Regions from separate parts of the Bacillus sp. Marseille-Q1617 genome, predicted to be linked through region 1. Evidence: riboswitches for the same ligand, from Rfam matches in the RefSeq annotation. Region 1 holds a riboswitch; the other holds the start of a gene.
The links. Region 1 has a riboswitch for thiamine pyrophosphate ahead of thiT (energy-coupled thiamine transporter ThiT). Riboswitches for the same ligand answer to the same signal wherever they lie in the genome.
Positions count from the first base shown of each region.

Region 2: another riboswitch for thiamine pyrophosphate. It lies ahead of tenA (thiaminase II); the one in region 1 lies ahead of thiT (energy-coupled thiamine transporter ThiT).

Region 1 is NZ_CAHJXM010000001.1:292,652-297,156, reverse strand. Features, by position in the region: gene HWX64_RS01545 (threonine/serine exporter family protein) at 4-765, opposite strand; gene thiT (energy-coupled thiamine transporter ThiT) at 1,196-1,792, opposite strand; TPP riboswitch at 1,863-1,967, opposite strand; gene HWX64_RS01535 (hypothetical protein) at 2,054-2,353, opposite strand; gene HWX64_RS01530 (thioredoxin family protein) at 2,698-3,024, opposite strand; gene HWX64_RS01525 (general stress protein) at 3,172-3,495, shown strand; gene HWX64_RS01520 (histidine phosphatase family protein) at 3,534-4,076, opposite strand.
Region 2 is NZ_CAHJXM010000001.1:2,102,602-2,107,106, reverse strand. Features, by position in the region: gene HWX64_RS10540 (sensor histidine kinase) at 32-1,165, shown strand; gene HWX64_RS10535 (response regulator transcription factor) at 1,167-1,766, shown strand; TPP riboswitch at 1,943-2,051, shown strand; gene tenA (thiaminase II) at 2,168-2,863, shown strand; gene HWX64_RS10525 (ECF transporter S component) at 2,864-3,442, shown strand; gene HWX64_RS10520 (ABC transporter ATP-binding protein) at 3,449-4,505, shown strand, end outside.

The DNA.
Region 1 (4,505 bases):
ATGTTAAATCAACGTAAATACTACCGCGATGCCGGTCCCGATTGCAAAAGCGGTCAAAAAGGCTTCCGCCCCTTTAGATAATCCTGAAACCAGATGGCCTGCCATCAGGTCGCGGACTGCATTGGTTATGAGCAGGCCGGGGACAAGCGGCATGACAGAGCCTATGATGATTTTATCCAGTTCCTGCCCTGCTCCGACATGCACAAAGCCGAACGCCAGCATTCCGATGATGAAAGATGCAAGGAACTCCGCAAAAAATTTAATCGGAACGAGGCGATGTAAATAAACCACGCTCATATATCCCGCTCCACCTGTAATGAATGCCGGGATAAAATCATCCCAGCTGCCTAAAAACATAATGAGAAAGCATCCGCTGGCAATGGACGCAGCAAGCACTTGAATCAAAAAAGAATAGGAGTGGTCTGCTTCCTCAAGCTTTTCCAGCTCACTGTAAGCCTCCTCTAAGCTGTACTGGCCTTGGCTGATTTTCCGTGAAATGCCGTTCACCAGAGTGACCTTTTCTAAATCGGTCGATCGTTCATTGATGCGGATCAACTTGGTCTTCGTCGGTTCATCTGTTTCGATTGAAAAGATGATTCCTGTCGGCGTCACATAGCTGTGCGATTCTTTTATTCCATAGGAAGCAGCTATCCTCATCATCGTATCCTCCACCCGATACGTTTCAGCCCCGCTCTGGAGCATGATCTTTCCGGCCAGCAGGCAAACTTCCATTATGTCGTACCTTCGTATCATTTTAGCTTCCATATGTATCTCTCCGTGCCATCGTTTTTTGAATAGGTCTAGTTTATAGGATAAACGTGCCTGTAAGCAATGAGGAGTGGGAATTAATTTGGATTTTGTGGATGGCTGGAGGTTATTCGCAGTTTGTTGACTTGTGGGATGGGGGATATGGGTGGAGGCGGGTGGGTTCGGGATGCGTTATCGACCGTATTTTTGATTTATCGGCCGTTTTTCTGTTTTATCGGCCGTCTTTTCGGTTTATCTTCCATTTATTTATTTTATCGTCCAACATATCAATATATCTGCCATTCTTCATATTTCGACAATTTACGCATAAAGCCCCTCTCTCTTTCATTAACAATCTCTGCTTCATCCCCTTTCCCCTTACTCGACCCATCCTTCTTAAACAACAAAAAACCGACTCCCTCAGGAATCGGTTTACTGTTTATTACTATTATGAGGCTTTCCGCTGATCATTCCCTGCTGAAACGCCCTGCCTGATCAACCGCGGAGCTGTCGCGATTAAAGGAACCAGGACAACGGAACATAGCAATGCGGAACCAAGCATCGTTACTCCGTTTGCAAAAAGCGAGAACAGAACCGGGGACATGCCTTCCGGAGCATACTCTTTAAAAAAGATGAAACCTGCAATGAAATGCCAGAAATAACGGGCGAAACTTCCGACAACCGTCGCCGTCACAATCCAAAGGTACACTTTTGATTTATTCTCCGACCGTAATGATTCCTGGATGCGGCGGACAAAGAGACCTGCAAACCCAATGAAGGTAAATGCAATGAAGTACTCAATGATCATTTGAACAGGAGTGACGATCCATGCATTGCCGAGTGCCACCTGCAGTACTCCCCACACAAATCCTGCCAACAGGCTTGCTTTAAATCCTCTGCGGAAAGCCAGGATGAATATCGGCACCATCGAGAACGAAATGGAGATACTCGGCGACAGATCGATCGACGGCAGCAAATCAAGGATAATGGCAAAAGCAGCCATTAATGCAGCTTCGATTAATACTACTAAACTTAAAGATTTCATAAAAAAATCTCCCCTTTTTTCTAAACGAAACCATAAGGGAGAGTCAGCGTATAAAAATAGGCATAATAATCCTATCTATCTTCCACATTCCTACGCTAGTACTAACTAACAGGTTCAAAGGGTCAGAACAGGCAGTGCCGTTCACTCTCAGCATATCGCTCCCCTTGTGGTCACGTTTATTTGATTATCATTTCAGTACGTATTATACACGAAAATAGTAAATAGTAAAAGAAATTGCGGGCATGAAATTGAAGGGTGCGATCAGGGACTTTCATTAAGCGGGTCGTGCAGGATGATGACCGGCATTGACTTGGGGGCAACCATGAAACCATAGACTCTGCCTTCTCTATCTTTGTAAGCAACAGAGTAATCCCCGAATTGCGGAGAGAACTCCACGTCCTCGTATTTCAGATCCAGATGGTTGTACTTCCAGCCTACATATAGCTTGGTGGCTGCGCGGGCAGTAAGGTGTTGAACAATCGTAATCTGATTGGCGGCAATAAATAGAATAATGGCGGCGATCGAAATGATTACTTTACTTGCTCTGGACAACCTCAGCATCAATTCCTCTCCTTCCCGGAACTCAATCAGAATATTCCGTATATTATCTCTATTATATACCTATTCACTTGGACATGACAAAAGAGCTACTTTTTTCAAAGAGTTATTTTTCAAAATTTCCCATTAATCCGGGATAACACCTCCCCTTCAGCAGCCGCCCTTATCACTGGGATTCAAAATTCACTTTCCTCTTCTTCCCCCTATTGTTTTTGAGCAAAAAAGAGCTGCCAGGATGACAGCCCCTGCGGCCCCAAATCCAGGATATCCTGCAGCCTGTTAAACGATCGTTTAACCCTATCGATCCTTTTACCCTAAGGCTTGAGAGAACTTAATCAAACGTTTGTTTAATCTTCAAGCATCGTGACCAATCTTGATAATCCGCTGTCCAATTCATCGATCGGGACAAATCGTGCTTTCCTCATCATTTCTTTTCCTTCCACAAAAACAATTAGTACAGGCACGGTAAAAATCGAGTACTCCCCTGCGATTTCAGGAATTTCATCAGCATCCGCGTGAACGGCTTCGATGCCAGGATACTTTTTCAACACTTCCTTTACTTGAGGAAGTAAAGCATGACATACAGAGCAATCTGGTCGTGAAATGTACAAAAGAACCATATTTTCTTTTTCAATCGTATTTTTGATGTCTTCCAGAGTATGTTGTTCTTTCACTTGCACCCCTCCTTCCTTTCTGTTTGATCTGATATTGTTATGTATTCCCTTTCCCTCCAGCAAGAATCCTCATGCAAGGCATGTTTATATTTTAAAAAACAGGGAAAAGAACGACTGTATTCGAAAATGATATTGGAGGAGATTCACATGAAACCGACTGTTAAAGAATTCTATAATGATAAGGAATTAATTTCGGAAGTGGAAAAGTTATCCTCTCAAGGCATAGACAAAAAGAATCTATATGTGCTGTCACACGATGATGACCGTACAGAGCGCGTTGCCGACAATGCCAATGCGAATGAAATCGGTGCAAAGGAAACGGGCATCGGCACGGCTGTAGGAAACATGATCCTCAGCAAAGGCGACGAACTGCGCAATCAATTACAGGAAATGGGCTTTTCTAAAGAGGAAGCCGATCAATATGAAGAAAAGCTGGATGAAGGTAAAATTTTATTATTGGTTCAGAATTAACAAAATAAAGCTATTAGGACAAAGGATGATTCCCGAAATCATCCTTTTTCTTTTTGAAAAATATAGACCTTTCCATTTGCCGGCCTCCTGAACGCCGGACCGGAGAAACCGCGTTTGATCAGCTCTCTCCTCATAAACATCATCACCCCTCCATGTCCGACAATCAGGACATCCTGATCTTCTGAGATGACCCTGTCTACCATTCCCTTTATTTTCTCCAGCACCTCTTTCTTGCTTCCGGCCTGTGACGGATGATTGAACCACCATGCGAGGCGGATGGCAAATAAATGAACGAAAAGGGGAAGCTTCATTCCCGATGGAAAGATGGGCGCCAATGGAATTTCCCTTAAGTCATCCAGCAACACGATATCTCCCTGAAACACTTTCTCCGCCGTCACTTCCGCTCTCCTCATACTGCTGGAATAACAAGATTTCCACTCGATCCCGCCCAATTCCACCTCATTCTCTTCCACATCAGAAGCTTCATATTCTTCCACCCAGTTCATCAGCTCCTGAGAGGACACAATTGAATTCGGGTATCCCCTCTTCACTTTAAAATGACGGACCAGTCCAATTTTCATAAATGTCTCCTTTAAGGCTTTTTATTAATTATAACTGTTATTCGTATGGATTGGGGTGATTTTCCATTTTTGTGATGTCAGTTGTGGGTGGCATTGTTGTTCGGGGTTTTTGGCAGAGGACGTTGGAGGCCAGGGCCGGGGCCGGCCCCGGGTGCTAGATTAGAATCATTCTTAGAGGATCATAAATTCTTGAATAGGATCGTATTTTTTAAAAGAGGATCATAAATTCCCGAGCAGGATCGTATTTTTCCAAACAGGATCATAAATCCTGAAACAGGATCGTATTTTCCCAAATAGGATCATAAATTCCCGAACAGGATCGTATTTTCCCAAACAGGATCATAAATCCTGAAACAGGATCGTATTTTCCCAAATAGGATCATAAATTCCCGAACAGGATCGTATTTTTCCAAACAGGATCATATCCCA
Region 2 (4,505 bases), 1.8 Mb from region 1:
ACTACAAACATTCACAAATGAGGTATGGATCGTGCAGCTCCCCGATAAAATAATTAGAATTCAAAAAAGTTCAGGAATTTCGCCTTACATATGGAGTATCATCAGCATTTTACCTTTTTACTTTATATTCCAATCATCATCAACGATTGAAATCATTGTAGGCATTACGCTGACGATATTATTTTTTATCTTTTTGAGGCTTGCCTTCCTTTCCAGGGAGTGGCCGGTTTATTTATGGACATCCTTCTTAATTGCGATATCGATTACGATGACGATACAGTTTAATTTTATTTACTTTGCATTTTACATTGCTTACTATAACGGGAATATAAAAAACCGGATTGCTTTTTTGACACTGTACATCATACATCTTGTCCTTACAACGGCCTCCATTAATTATAAATTTGTGGAGCAGGAAGATTTATTTCTTTCTCAAATACCGTTTATCCTGATCATCTGGATCAGTGTGATCCTGCTCCCTTTCAATATTTACAATCGTAATAAGCAAGGGTGGCTCGAAGAAAAACTTGAGGATGCGAATAAACGGATTTCTGAACTTGTCAAACAAGAGGAAAGACAGCGTATTGCACGTGACTTGCATGATACATTGGGACAGAAGCTCTCCCTGATAGGCTTAAAAAGTGACTTAGCCAGAAAATTGGTTTATAAAGATCCTGAGCAGGCACAAGAGGAATTGAAAGACGTACAACAAACAGCGAGAACCGCGTTGACAGAGGTAAGAACGATGGTATCCCAAATGCGGGGAATCCGGTTGGAAGACGAAATCGTAAGGATTAAGCAAATTCTGAAAGCGGCAGATATCGAATTGATCATAGACGATGCATCCAACTTACCCCAAACATCACTCTTTCTTGAAAATATTTTAAGCATGTGTTTAAAAGAATCGGTCACAAATGTCGTAAAGCATAGTCAGGCTGATACATGTGAAATTACCATCGAAGAACACGATAATGAATTAACCATAAAGGTAAGGGATAATGGCATTGGTTTGCAAAAAGACCAGGACTTATCAAAAGGAAGCGGATTAAGAGGGATGGAAGAACGGTTGGATTTTGTAAACGGCACGCTCGAAATCATTTCTGATAAAGGAACCACATTAATTATGAGAGTTCCAAAAGTAATCAAACAGATAGGGAGGGAATGACATGATTCGCATTGTCATTGCGGAAGACCAGCGGATGATGCTGGGTGCACTGGGTTCTTTGCTTAGTTTAGAGGATGATTTAGAGGTTGTGGGGAAGGCAAGCAATGGGGATGAAGCCGTATCCCTGGTCCGCAGCCTTCAGCCTGATATTTGCATGATGGATATCGAAATGCCAGAGAAGACCGGTCTGGAGGCAGCTGAAGAATTAAAAGGGGAAGGCTGCAAAGTCATCATCCTGACCACTTTTGCACGCTCAGGCTATTTTCAGCGCGCAATAAAAGCCGGTGTCAAAGGATACTTGTTGAAAGACAGCCCGAGTGAAGAACTGGCAAGTTCGATCCGCCTCGTCATGGATGGAAAAAGGATCTATGCACCTGAACTGATGGATGATATGTACAGTGAAGAAAACCCTTTGACAGATCGGGAAAAAGAAGTCCTTGAACTTGTAGCAGACGGAAAAAACACAAAAGAAATCGCAGATGAACTTAAGTTGAAAACAGGTACAGTACGAAACTATATTTCAACGATTCTCGACAAACTTGAAGTCAAAAATCGAATTGAAGCCATTACTCACTCAAAAGAAAAAGGCTGGTTTAAATAAATCAGAACGTGGGGTATCAAAATTTTACCTTCGTATAAAAACAGAAGAAAAAATACGAGCTTCGGATTCTCGTCTTTAATGGGTTTTTTAACCGTATGGGGTATAAGTTGCTGTAAAAAAAGATTGACAAGAAAAAATGACGTGTTACGATTACATCGAATTCAAAATTACATATGACGATCCACTAGGGGTGCCTTTTATGAAGGCTGAGATTAAAGTGTAACTTTAAGACCCTTTGAACCTGATCTGGTTGAGACCAGCGTAGGGAAGTGGTGTTTGAAGGTTACATATTTTCTCTGATGTACTGCCTTTTCAAGCCACTTTCTGTTCGCTTTTTGCGTAATGGAAAGTGGCTTTTTGTTTCTCCTGTATTGGGTCGTCGTGGAAAAGGAGAGTCAAAGATGACATTTTCAACAGAATTAAGGGAAGAAGTGAATGAGATTTGGGAAGCAAGCTTCAATCATCCTTTTGTAAGAGGGATAGGTGACGGCACACTTCCACTTGAGAAATTCCGCTATTATGTGCTGCAGGATGCCTATTATCTCTCCCATTTTTCCAGGGTTCAGGCGCTCGGAGCCGCTAAAGCAACAGATTTACATACGACTTCAAGAATGGCAGCCCACGCGCAGGGGACAAATGAAGCAGAATTATCCCTGCATGAAACGTTTTCTGTCCAATTGGGTATCACTGAGGAAGAAAAGAAACGGTTCAAGCCTGCTCCGACCGCATATGCTTATACCTCACATATGTACAGGGCAGCACAATTTGGAGGGCTTCGTGAAATCCTCGCGGCCATTCTTCCATGTTATTGGCTGTACCATGAAGTCGGTGAGCGTTTGAAATGTTGTTCTCCAAACGAGACTATTTACCGCGAGTGGATTGCCGCTTACGGAGGAGAGTGGTTCGGGGAACTGGTAAAAGAGCAAATCAACCGTTTGGACCAGTTAGCAGAAAAAGCATCCGATGAAGAAAAAGCCCATATGAAAGAGCTGTTTATGATAAGCAGCATATATGAACTTCAATTTTGGGAGATGGCCTATTCCATGGAAAAATGGCCGTTTGAAGATCATTTACACGCGGGAAAGCAGGTGAATTAAATGACTAAGTTACGATTGACAGATATTCTTGTTACGGTTGTCATCTCAATCGGATTCGGTGTCATTTATAAAATTTGGGGACCGCTGTACAACATGATAAAGCCGTTCGGTCTGCATGCTGATCAGCTCATTTACGGGATGTGGTTCATGGCTGCAACAGTCGCTTTCCTGATCATCCGGAAGCCGGGAGTCGCACTGCTCGCTGAAATCGCCGCTTCATCAGGGGAATTCCTCATGGGATCGGAGTGGGGGCTTGAGGTGCTGCTCTTCGGGATCATTCAAGGGCTGTTTGCTGAAGCCGTTTTCTTCGTTACAGGATACAAGCGAAACAGCCTCATGATCATAAGCTTGGCCGCCGTGATGTCTGCAATCGGTTCAATCTTGATGGATATGTACAAAGGCTATATCGGAGATCTTGTTGTTTGGAATCTAGTTTTATTTTTGGGGGCAAGATTACTGGGTTCTGTACTGATTGCAGGTGTGGGGGCTTTCTACCTTGTGAAAGCTTTAGAGCAAACGGGGGTAACAAGCCTTGTCAGACCAGCAGACAAGGAAGATTACGAAGCTCTTGACAGATAGGTGTGGATGGAATTGAAAATTGAAAAACTGAGGTTGAAGTTTCCGGGTGAGAAAAATTTCTTATTTAAAGATCTCTCACTCTCTATCGGAAAAGGGGAAAAGGTCCTGCTGCTTGGTCCTTCCGGCTGCGGCAAATCAACATTGCTCAATGTATGTGCCGGCTTGATCCCGCATTCATATGAGGTACCCATGAAAGCATCCGCTATTACTTATCCTTCCTCCTGGGGGTATGTATTTCAAGATCCCGATGCACAGTTCTGCATGCCGTATGCGGATGAGGAAATCGCATTTGTCCTTGAAAACCTGAATGTACCCAGAGAACAAATGGAGGATAAAATACGGGACCTCCTGCAGAAAGTGGGATTATGCCTGCCGCATCCGCATACCCGGATTTCCGAACTGTCAGGGGGAATGAAACAGCGGCTTGCCATTGCAGCAGTACTCGCGATGGAGCCGGACACGTTATTTTTAGATGAACCAACTGCATTGGTGGATGAGGCAGGTACAGTGGAAATCTGGGAAACGATCAAACATATCAGCAAGGATAAAACGGTGGTGATCGTTGAACATAAGCTGGAGCACGTAGTCGACTTAGTCGACCGGATCATCCTTTTCAATAAGCATGGAGAGATACTTGCGGATGGAAGAGCTGAAGAAGTCTTAAAAGAAAACAAAGAGGTTATCAAGGAAGATGGAGTATGGTATCCGGGAGCATGGGATGAGTACATAGAGTCATTTCCCCTTCCGAATAAAGATGAGCTGCCGGGCGAATCGGCGATGGAGCTTGAACATTTCAAGGGATATCTTAATAAGCAGCCTAAAATAACAATCGGCCGTGCGTCTGTCAGAAAAGGGGAATGGATTTCGATCCTGGGAAGGAATGGGGCAGGTAAGTCCACCTTTCTCCACGGTTTGATGCAATTTATTAAAACGACAGGTAGATACGAACTTTTTGGTCATGAGGTTCAACAACAAAAAACTCCTGAACGTTGTACATTCGTTTTTCAGAATCCTGAGTTTCAATTCGTTGCAAACTCCGTTTTTGATGAAATTGCATTCAGCC